2 regions of the Kluyvera sichuanensis genome follow, and region 2 is predicted to be linked to the other one. Evidence: predicted binding sites of a transcription regulator. Region 2 holds the regulator's gene; the other holds the start of a gene.

Region 1 (5,452 bases), 770 kb from region 2:
CCTGAACTATCGCGATAACGATCAGTACCGCTATTACTCCGCCTCCGCCCAGTTTTTCCCGTGGCTGGAAACCACGCTGCGCTACACCGATGTGCGCACCAAAGACTACAGCAGCGTAGAGGCCTTCTCCGGCTCGCAAACCTATAAAGATAAAGCCTTCGACGTGAAGCTGCGCCTGTGGGAAGAGAGCTACTGGATGCCGCAGGTGGCGGTCGGGGCGCGTGATATCGGCGGTACCGGCCTGTTTGACTCAGAGTATATCGTTGCCAGCAAAGCCTGGGGGCCGTTCGACTTTACCCTCGGCTTAGGCTGGGGCTACCTCGGTACCAGCGGCAACGCGACCAACCCGTTTTGCTCCTACAGTGACAAATACTGCTACCGCGATAATAGCTATCGTAAAGCGGGCTCGGTCGACGGCAGCCAGATGTTCCATGGCCCGGCGGCCTATTTTGGCGGTATTGAGTACCAGACGCCGTGGCAGCCGCTGCGCCTGAAGCTGGAGTATGAAGGTAACAACTACCAGCAAGACTTTGCCGGCAAGCTCGATCAGAAGAGTAAAATTAACGTCGGCGCCATCTATCGCGTTACCGACTGGGCCGACGTGAACCTGAGCTACGAGCGTGGCAATACGGTGATGTTCGGCTTTACCCTGCGCACCAACTTTAACGACCTGCGTCCGTCCTATAACGACAACGCGCGCCCGACCTATCGACCTCAGCCGCAGGATCCGATCCTCCAGCATTCGGTGGTGGCGAACCAACTCACCCAGCTTAAGTACAACGCCGGATTTGCGGCACCGAATATTCAGGTGCAGGGCGACACGCTGTACGTTACCGGCGAGCAGGTGAAGTATCGTGATTCGCGTGAAGGGATCGAGCGTGCCAATCGGATCATTGCCAACGATCTTCCGGAAGGGATCCGCACGATCCGCATTACCGAAACGCGGCTGAATCTGCCGGAAGTGACCACGGAAACCGATGTGGCGAGCCTGCAACGACATCTTGCCGGGGAACCGCTGGGGCAGGAGACGCCGCTGGAGCAAAAACGCGTTGCACCAATCGTGCCGGATAAAACCGAGCAGGGCTGGTATATCGACAAATCGCGCTTTGATTTCCATATCGACCCGGTGCTTAGCCAGTCTATCGGCGGGGCGGAAAGCTTCTATATGTACCAGGTGGGCGTAATGGGCTCGGCGGACTGGTGGGTGACCGACCACCTGCTGACCAGCGGCAGCCTGTTTGCCAACGTGGCGAACAACTACGATAAATTTAACTACACCAACCCACCGAAGGACTCAACCCTGCCGCGCGTGCGTACGCATATCCGTGAATACGTGCAGAACGATGTGTACGTGAATAACCTGCAGGCGAACTACTTCCAGTACCTGGGCAATGATATCTACGGCCAGGTCTACGGTGGCTATCTGGAAACCATGTACGGCGGCGCGGGGGCGGAAGTGCTCTATCGCCCGGTGGATAGCAATTGGGCTTTCGGCCTGAACGCCAACTACGTGAAGCAGCGTGACTGGCGCAGCGCGCAGGACATGATGAAGTTTACCGACTACAGCGTAAAAACCGGTCATCTCACCGCCTATTGGACGCCATCGTTCGCGCAGGATGTGCTGGTGAAAGCCAGCGTCGGGCAGTATCTGGCGGGAGATAAAGGCGGTACGCTGGATATCTCGAAACACTTCGACAGCGGCATTGTGGTGGGCGCATACGCCACCATTACCAACGTTTCGGCGGACGAGTATGGTGAAGGGGAGTTCACCAAAGGGGTTTACGTGAATATCCCGATGGATCTCTTCACCTCCGGCCCAACCCGCAGCCGTGCGGTGGTTGGCTGGACGCCGCTGACGCGCGACGGCGGTCAGATGCTGGGTCGCAAGTTCGAGCTGTATAACATGACCGGCGATAAGAGCCAGAACTTCAGATAATGCTTATCCCGTAGCCCGGCCAAGCGAAGCGCCGCCGGGGATTTTTCGGCTCTGTGCCCATAGCCCCTCACCCCAACCCTCTCCCCAAAGGGGAGAGGGAGCCGTAGGTGCCACCGTCGTTACAGCAGCCGCAACAACCGCGCTGGATTCCCGGCGTACACCCCTTTCTCTTCAATGGAGCGGGTCACCACACTGCCCGCGCCAATCACCACGCCATCGCAAATCGACACCGCAAGGATGGTCGCACCGCTGCCGATAGAAACGTTGTTGCCAATCGTAATCCGCCCCCAGCTTTCGCGGTCGGCGTTGGGCTTGCCCTCGCGGAACATATCGTTGGCAAACATCACCCCGTGGCCGATAAAGCAGTCGCGTCCGACGGTGACGTACTCGCAGATAAAGGTGTGCGACTGGATTTTGCTGTTGTCGCCAATCCGCGTATTACCCTGAATCTCGACAAACGGGCCGATAAAAACGTTATCGCCAAGCGTGCAATCATAGAGGTTGGCGGGTTCGTAGATAACCACGTTTTCCCCACAGGTAACGTTGCGTGTATCGACCTGGCGAATGCTTTGCATGTACCGTCTACTCCTGATGATAAACAGATGTTGATTGTGCCAGCAGGCCACGCGCAGAGGTAAGGGATAAGGGGATAAAGTGTGCGGTGAGGCAGAGTTTAAGGTTCTCCCGTGAGGGCTGGCCATGAATACGCAGACGGTTTATGGAGCTTCAGGATGGATAAAAAAGTAGATCCAGATCACATTTCTGCGCTATACAAAGATCTCGGCCTAGAAAAAGAGGAGCTAGCCATGACGTCACTCTCTCGTCCCCGCGTTGAGTTTATCTCCACCATTCTGCAGACCGTGCTGAACCTGGGCCTGCTCAGCCTTGGCTTGATCCTGGTCGTGTTCCTCGGCAAAGAGACATTACACCTGGCGGACGTGCTGTTCGCTCCTGAGAGCACCAGCAAGTACGAGCTGGTGGAAGGGCTGGTGGTCTATTTCCTCTATTTTGAATTTATCGCCTTGATTGTGAAGTACTTCCAGTCTGGCTTTCACTTCCCGCTACGCTACTTTGTCTATATCGGTATTACCGCGATTGTGCGGCTGATTATCGTCGACCATAAATCACCGCTGGACGTGCTGATTTACTCCGCCGCCATTCTGCTGCTGGTGATTACGCTGTGGCTGTGCAATTCGAAGCGGCTGAAACGAGAATAAAGCCCGCACGTTTGTAGCCCGGCCAAGCGAAGCGCCGCCGGGAACGACTCGGAGCCTACCGATACCTGCGACAAAAAAAGGCGCTCCATAGGAGCGCCAAACAGTCACAAGTTAGGGTACGTTCAAGTTGAGGATAATAGCAGTGGCATTGCTGATGAAAATTAGCCCTTCACGCCCCCGGCCGTCAGGCCATTCACCAGCCAGCGCTGCGCCAGCAGGAAGACCACGGTAATCGGGATAGCGGAAAGTACGGCCGCCGCGGCAAAGTCACCCCACAGGTAGTTTTGCGGGTTGAGGTATTGCTGCATACCAACGGCCAGGGTGTAGCTGTTCACATCACGCAGCAGCAGTGATGCAACCGGAACTTCGGTGATCGCGGCGATAAACGACAGGATAAACACCACCGCCAGAATCGGTACCGACAGCGGTAGCAGAACCAGACGGAACGCCTGCCATGGGGTAGCGCCATCCAGCGCCGCCGCTTCTTCCAGAGAACCATCAATCGTTTCGAAGTAGCCTTTAATCGTCCAGACGTGCAGCGCGATACCGCCGAGGTAGGCGAAGATCACGCCGCCGTGAGTGTTCAGGCCGATAAACGGAATGTACTGGCCCAGACGGTCAAACAACGCGTACAGGGCAACCAGCGACAGCACCGCCGGGAACATCTGGAAAATCAGCATCCCTTTCAGCAGCGTGGCTTTGCCCGGGAAGCGCATGCGGGCAAAAGCGTAGGCGCAGGTGGTGGAGAGCGTCACGATGCCAATCGCGGTGATACCGGCGATTTTTACCGAGTTCCACAGCCACAACAGGACCGGGAACGGCGGCGGCGTTACGCGCCCATCGGCGTGCTCAACGCTGAAGCCCAGCGCCAGCTTCCAGTGCTCCCAGGAGATGTTCTCCGGGATCAGGCTGCCGGTGGCGAAGTTACCTTCGCGCAGTGAAATAGCGATAACCATCAGCAGCGGGAACATAATCGCCGCAATGAAAATCAGCAGCAGAAGGTGCGTGGTAAAGAGACGCAGTTTCTGAGATTTGGGTTGTACCATAGCCATGTTCGAGTCTCCCTTAATCAAACTTCATGCGCGTGGCTTTCAGGTTCACTATCGCAAGCGCACCGACCAGCAGGAAGATAAGCGTCGCAATCGCTGCCGCCAGACCGAAGTCCTGGCCGCCGCCGCCTTCAAAGGCGATACGGTAGGTATAGCTCACCAGCAGATCGGTATAGCCAGCCGGCGTGGTGGTGCCGAGACGGTCCGGGCCGCCGTTGGTCAACAGCTGAATCAGCACGAAGTTGTTAAAGTTAAAGGCGAAGCTGGCGATCATCAGCGGCGTCAGCGGCTTAATCAGCAGCGGTAACGTAATCTTGAAGAAGTTCTGGAACGGGCCTGCGCCATCCATTGCCGAGGCTTCATACAGGTCGTCCGGAATCGCCTTCAGCAGGCCCATGCACAGGATCATCATGTACGGGTAGCCGAGCCAGGTGTTGACGATCACAATCATCGAACGCGCGGTGGTCGGGTCGCTGAACCAGGCCGGTTTGATACCGAACAGCGCGCTCAGCATCATGTTGATTTCACCAAAGCTCTGGTTGAACAGCCCTTTGAAAATCAGAATCGAGATAAACGACGGTACGGCGTACGGCAGAATCAACAGCACGCGGTAGATAGCTTTGCCCTTCAGTGATTCCCACTGTACGAGGCAGGCCAGTACCATGCCGACGGCGACGGTCAGAATGACGGTCAGCACCGAGAAGACCACCGTCCAGACGAAGATAGCGAAGAACGGCTTCTGGATGCCCTCGTCGGTGAAGACGCGGGTGAAGTTGTCCCAGCCGATACCGACGGTGTAGCCAGGGCTCAGCTTCTCATCGCCCCAGGAACCGTCGGCGTTCACCGTCTGGTAGAAACCGACGTCATTGTTAGGACGGTATTTTACGCCGCTCTGGTTGTTGGTCAGCAGGCCGTCATCGGCCAGGGTGTAGAGCGGCTGGGTGCCGGAGAACTGGCGCAGCGAGCTCATGGTGACTTTGCTTTCATCCGGCAGCACGGCGGTCAGTTGGTTCAGCGCCTGACGGTTTTGGGTGATCACGCGAAGCTGCGCACGCTCGCCGGTCGGCAGCGCTTCTGTCTCTTTCAACTGCAGCTTCTGCTCGCCGCCAATCTTAAAGTTGTCGGAGAGGTAATTTTTGCCGCTCTCGCCGTCGGTGAGGGCCAGTTGCCACTCATCACCCGCCGGGAACAGGCTGAAGTTGTAGGTTTTGCCCGCCTGATAAGAACGGTCCATCAGCACCTGCTGGGCG
Region 2 (5,452 bases):
ACCGTAACGCGCTACCACTCGTTGCTGATCGATCCGGCGACGCTGCCCGACTGCTTTGAGGTGACGGCCCGCAGTGAAACGGGGGAGATTATGGGTATCCGCCATCGTGAATGGGATCTGGAAGGGGTGCAGTTCCACCCGGAAAGTATTCTCAGTGAGCAAGGCCACGCGCTACTGGCAAACTTCCTCACGCGATAGTAGTTGCCATGACGTGATTTTTTATGCATATTTTGTGGATAAATTCTCACAATCATTGCTTCATCGTTTGCAGAAGGGCATGACATGGAAACCAAAAAACCTGCTATTACCCGCGCGACCTTCGATCAGGTCATTTTGCCAATCTATGCACCGGCTGAATTTATTCCGGTGAAAGGTAAAGGGAGCCGCGTGTGGGATCAGCAAGGCAAAGAGTACGTTGATTTCGCGGGCGGTATCGCGGTGACCGCGCTGGGCCACTGTCATCCGGCACTGGTTGAAGCGCTAAAAACCCAGGGCGAAACGCTGTGGCACACCAGTAACGTTTTCACCAACGAGCCGGCGCTGCGTCTGGGCCAGAAGCTGGTAGACGCGACCTTTGCCGAGCGCGTGGTGTTTATGAACTCCGGGACGGAAGCGAACGAAACCGCCTTTAAGCTGGCGCGCTACTACGCATCCACTCGTCATAGCCCGTACAAAACGAAAATCATCGCTTTCCATAATGCCTTCCATGGCCGTTCGCTGTTTACCGTCTCCGTTGGTGGGCAGCCGAAGTATTCCGATGGCTTTGGCCCGAAACCTGCCGATATCGTCCACGTGCCGTTTAACGATCTGCATGCAGTAGAAGCGGTGATCGATGACCATACCTGCGCCATCGTGGTTGAGCCGATTCAGGGCGAAGGCGGCGTGCTGGCGGCGACCCCTGAGTTCTTACAGGGCCTGCGCGCCCTGTGCGATAAGCATCAGGCGCTGCTAGTGTTTGATGAAGTACAAAGCGGCATGGGGCGTACCGGTTCACTGTTTGCCTATATGCACTATGGCGTAACACCAGATATCCTCACCAGCGCCAAAGCGCTGGGCGGCGGCTTCCCGGTGAGCGCGATGCTGACCACCAACGACATTGCCAGCGCATTCCACGTCGGCTCACACGGCTCCACCTACGGCGGTAACCCGCTGGCCTGTGCGGTAGCGGGTGCGGCATTCGATATTATCAACACCCCAGAAGTGCTGAACGGCGTAAATGCCAAACGCGAGCGCTTTGTGCAGCATCTGCAGCAGATCAACGCGAAGTACGATGTCTTTAGCGATGTGCGCGGTATGGGGTTGCTGATTGGCGCGGCGCTGAACGAGAAATACAAAGGCCGGGCGCGTGATTTCCTCTACGCGGCGGCGGACGTTGGCGTGATGGTACTGAACGCAGGGCCGGATGTGATGCGCTTTGCGCCATCGCTGGTGGTGGAAGAGGCGGATATCGACGAAGGGATGCAGCGCTTCGCTCAGGCGGTCGCTAAAATCGTTAGCTAGCCCGTCGTTTTAACCAGCCGCCATGACGGGGGCGCTGTCGCCAGGCCACCGACGAGATGGTGTGCATGGTGCTCAGATGCCCCAGAATACGCTGAAGATGCTGTTCCATGGTGCTTAACGGCCCGTGGGACAGCGCGTCCGGCGACTCCATAATATTCACTTCACCGCTACTTCCCGCCTCATCGTACTCCAGACGCTGCTGACAGCGCTGAAGGGCAACCTCACAGGATTCCAGATACTGCTGCGCCAGATCCGGCGTCAGCATATTGTGCTCGCGCGCCAGCGTGGTCATGGCATTAATGTGCTCGACGATAAACTGACTATGGGTGACCCACAGCTTCATATCTGCCAGATAACGCGAGTTGAAGCCCGGCTCCTGCATGGCCTGATTCAGCGTGTTGAAGAGCGTGTTGTGTGCCTGGTTGACGCGCATCCGCTGGTAGGCAAGCTTCGGTGCCTGCGGGTCGGGGCTTAAGATGAGACGAATGGCCTCCTGGTCTGCCTCCAGCGCCGCCTGAGCGTTTTGCCGCAGCTGGCCGCTTTGCCACTGTGGCCAGAGCCAGATCATGCCGCCAAAGGCAATCAGGCAGCCGATGATGGTGTCGATAAAGCGGGCGACGATGAACTGCTCGCCGTTCAGCGTCAGAATCTGCAGGGTATACACGGCAGTGATAGTAAAGCCAACGGTGGCCCAGCCGTAGTGGCGACGGATGATCAGGTAACTCCCCAGCGTGACGATAAGCATGCCTGTCAGCGCCAGCCCTTCCGGCGCATGGAAGTGCAGGACGACGGCGGCAATCACCAGCCCCGCCAGCGTGCCCGCCGCGCGGTGGAATATACGTACGCGGGTTGCGCCGTAGCCGTTCTGCGTGACCAGCAGCACCGTCATCAGGATCCAGTAAGGCTTCGGTAGGTGCAGCGCTGCGCCCATCAGGCTGGCGATGCTCAGCATCACGCTGAGCCGGGCGGCGTTGCGCAGGGCCGGGGATTTCAGCGACAGGTAGTTTTTAAGCGCCGGGAATAGCGGCAGGCGGCGCTGTTTATCGGCCATCAGGTCACGCGGGTAGAGCGGTCGCTGGGAGCGCAGCACGCGGGCGATACGGCTGAAGTGCCAGGCGCAGAACTGGCCGACCGGGTTATCCGGATGCTGGTCGGCAATTTTTTCCAGCGCGCCGATCTGCTTATCCATATTGAAGCGAGTCGGGTAGCGGTGATAGAGAATATCGTCTGCCAGTACCCTCAGGCGTGCCGCGACGGTCTGGGCGTTCCAGCGGATCACCGCTTCGGCGTGGCTGCGTTCAACCAGCTTTTGTACCTCTTCCGGTTGGTGCAGGCTGACGGAGATATGCTCCTGTAAATCGAGCCCCACCTGGAAGGCGCGCAGCAGGCGCTTGTAGTCGTTGTGCTGGTTAGCCGCAAGCATGTGCAACTGCTGATAGCATTGGGAAATCAGATCCACCACTTTCTGCTGGCGAGTCAGCAGCGGCGGCAGCGCGGTGCTCGGGTCGGTGTGCTGGGTCAGCAGGCTATATTTAGCCTCGCAGTATTCGGCAAGCTGGCGATAGAGCAGGCTCAGCGATTCCCGCAGCGGCTGTTCGCGCCACATCCAGAACCACCACCAGTTAAACAGCCCGTACCAGAGCGTGCCCAGCGCGTAGAGCAGCAATGGCTCCCAGATGGGCATATTACCCGCCAGGCTTAGGGTAAAGATGGAAGCAATCAGCGAGGCAGGCAGCAGCCGCCCGTGCAGCGCGCTGATTTCCGCCGTGACGCCCAGCAGCAGCGCCAGCCCGGTGAGAATCAACGGTAGGGAAATGTCGTGTTCCAGCAGCAGCTGTACGGCAAGGCTACAGCCAGCAAACAGGCAGCCGCCAATAATCAGGCGCTTAAAAAAGCGTTTATGCGGCGTGTCGAGGCCAGCGATATTGCAGCAGGCGGGCACTAAGGAGAACAGCAGACCTTGCTGGAGGTGGCCGAGAAGCAGCCCGATGGCAACCGGCAGGCATAACACCAGCGTTTGCCGCAGTGCATAGTTGACTTCCGGGTGGTAAATCAGCCTGCGCCACATAGGGGGAAAACAAAAATGGCGTATTGCTTTCACAATACGCCATTTTGGGCCGGATTAGCGGGTACCGTAAACGACAATGGTTTTGCCGTGCGCGGAGATCAGGTTCTGATCTTCCAGCATTTTCAGAATACGGCCCACGGTTTCACGGGAGCAGCCAACGATCTGACCGATTTCCTGACGGGTGATTTTAATCTGCATACCGTCTGGGTGGGTCATCGCATCAGGCTGTTTTGCCAGGTTCAGCAGGGTCTGTGCGATACGACCGGTAACGTCCAGGAAGGCCAGGTTACCGACTTTTTCGGAAGTGACCTGCAGACGACGCGCCATCTGAGAAGAGAGACGCATCAGAATGTCCGGGTTAACCTGGATCAGCTGACGGAATTTTTTATAAGAGATTTCAGCAACTTCACAAGCGGTTTTTGCTCGTACCCATGCGCTGCGTTCCTGGCCTTCTTCGAACAGACCCAGCTCGCCGATAAAATCGCCCTGGTTGAGGTAAGAGAGGATCATCTCTTTGCCTTCTTCGTCCTTGATGAGTACAGCCACGGAGCCTTTTACGATGTAATACAGCGTCTCTGCTTTTTCACCCTGGTGAATCAGCGTGCTCTTCGATGGGTACTTATGAATATGGCAATGAGACAAGAACCATTCGAGAGTAGGGTCTGTTTGCGGTTTGCCAAGCACCATGCGCGGTTATCCTCTGTTATAAGCTCTTCCCAGCGGCAAAAACATTGCAGCCACTGGTTGCAATAGTATCCTTCCCGTTACCTGGGAAGTCGGCTGTCGAATAGGGTCGCAGCCTGTAATGTGATGTCCTCTGCATACATGCAGTACGTTTATGTATTACCGTAGCATCCTGACTGTTTTAGCATAGCTTTTGCCGTGTGTCTCCTGGTGTCTCGCTTCAGCATGACGTCGATCGCCTTCCATTGCGAGAATTGTTATGTGCGCGTAATCTGAGAAGAAAATTGCAACCTGGGAGTTAAATATTATGCAAGCGCGTGTGAAATGGGTTGAGGGGTTAACCTTCCTCGGTGAGTCAGCTTCAGGCCACCAAATTTTGATGGACGGTAACTCTGGCGATAAAGCGCCAAGCCCGATGGAAGTGGTGCTGATGGCCGCCGGCGGTTGCAGCGCGATTGACGTGGTCTCCATCCTGCAAAAAGGTCGCAATGACGTGACCGACTGCGAAGTGAAGCTCACCTCCGAGCGTCGTGAAGAAGCCCCGCGTCTGTTTACGCACATCAACCTGCACTTTATCGTCACCGGTAAAGCGTTGAAGGATGCGGCGGTATCGCGTGCGGTCGATCTCTCTGCTGAGAAATACTGCTCGGTTGCGCTGATGCTCGAAAAAGCGGTGAACATCACTCACTCTTACGAAGTGATTGAAGGCTGATTACATGCCAGACGTAGCCCGGCCGAACGTAGTAACGCCGGGGCCATTCCCGGCGTCGGTGCTCGCGCGCCTCGTCCGGGCTACCTGGTCTTGATGCTAGTTCCGACCTTCCATCAGACGCTGCACCAGCGGCGTCATGATTAATTCCATCGCCAGCCCCATCTTCCCACCGGGAACGACCAGCGTATTCATATGCGAGATAAATGAACCCTGCAACATGGCCAGTAGCCACGGGTAGTCGATGTGGTCGAGATTACGGAAGTGAATCACCACGAAACTCTCGTCCAGCGACGGAATGCTTTTGGCCGCAAATGGGTTAGAGGTGTCGACCGTCGGCACGCGCTGGAAGTTGATATGAGTGCGGGAGAACTGCGGGGTAATGAAGTTGATGTAGTCTTCCATCGACCGCACCACCGAATCCATCACTGCCTCACGAGAGTGACCGCGCTCGCTGGTGTCGCGGATCATCTTCTGAATCCACTCCAGGT

The links. The regulator CRP, encoded in region 2, controls carbon source genes, mostly activating them, when cyclic AMP is high. The targets are predictions, from matches to a motif close to ATGTGANNNNNNTCACAT.
Region 1: psiE (phosphate-starvation-inducible protein PsiE) is a predicted target of CRP. The motif match lies at 2,679-2,696, and genes of this name have one in related genera.

Annotation. Positions count from the first base shown of each region.
Region 1 is NZ_CP162271.1:4,060,969-4,066,420, forward strand. Features, by position in the region: gene AB2B48_RS19490 (YjbH domain-containing protein) at 1-1,936, shown strand, start outside; gene AB2B48_RS19495 (acyltransferase) at 2,056-2,511, opposite strand; gene psiE (phosphate-starvation-inducible protein PsiE) at 2,743-3,153, shown strand; gene malG (maltose ABC transporter permease MalG) at 3,315-4,205, opposite strand; gene malF (maltose ABC transporter permease MalF) at 4,219-5,452, opposite strand, start outside.
Region 2 is NZ_CP162271.1:3,294,614-3,300,065, reverse strand. Features, by position in the region: gene pabA (aminodeoxychorismate synthase component 2) at 1-198, shown strand, start outside; gene AB2B48_RS15995 (bifunctional acetylornithine/succinyldiaminopimelate transaminase) at 283-1,500, shown strand; gene AB2B48_RS15990 (YccS/YhfK family putative transporter) at 1,493-3,568, opposite strand; gene crp (cAMP-activated global transcriptional regulator CRP) at 3,623-4,255, opposite strand; gene AB2B48_RS15980 (OsmC family protein) at 4,560-4,964, shown strand; gene AB2B48_RS15975 (phosphoribulokinase) at 5,061-5,452, opposite strand, start outside.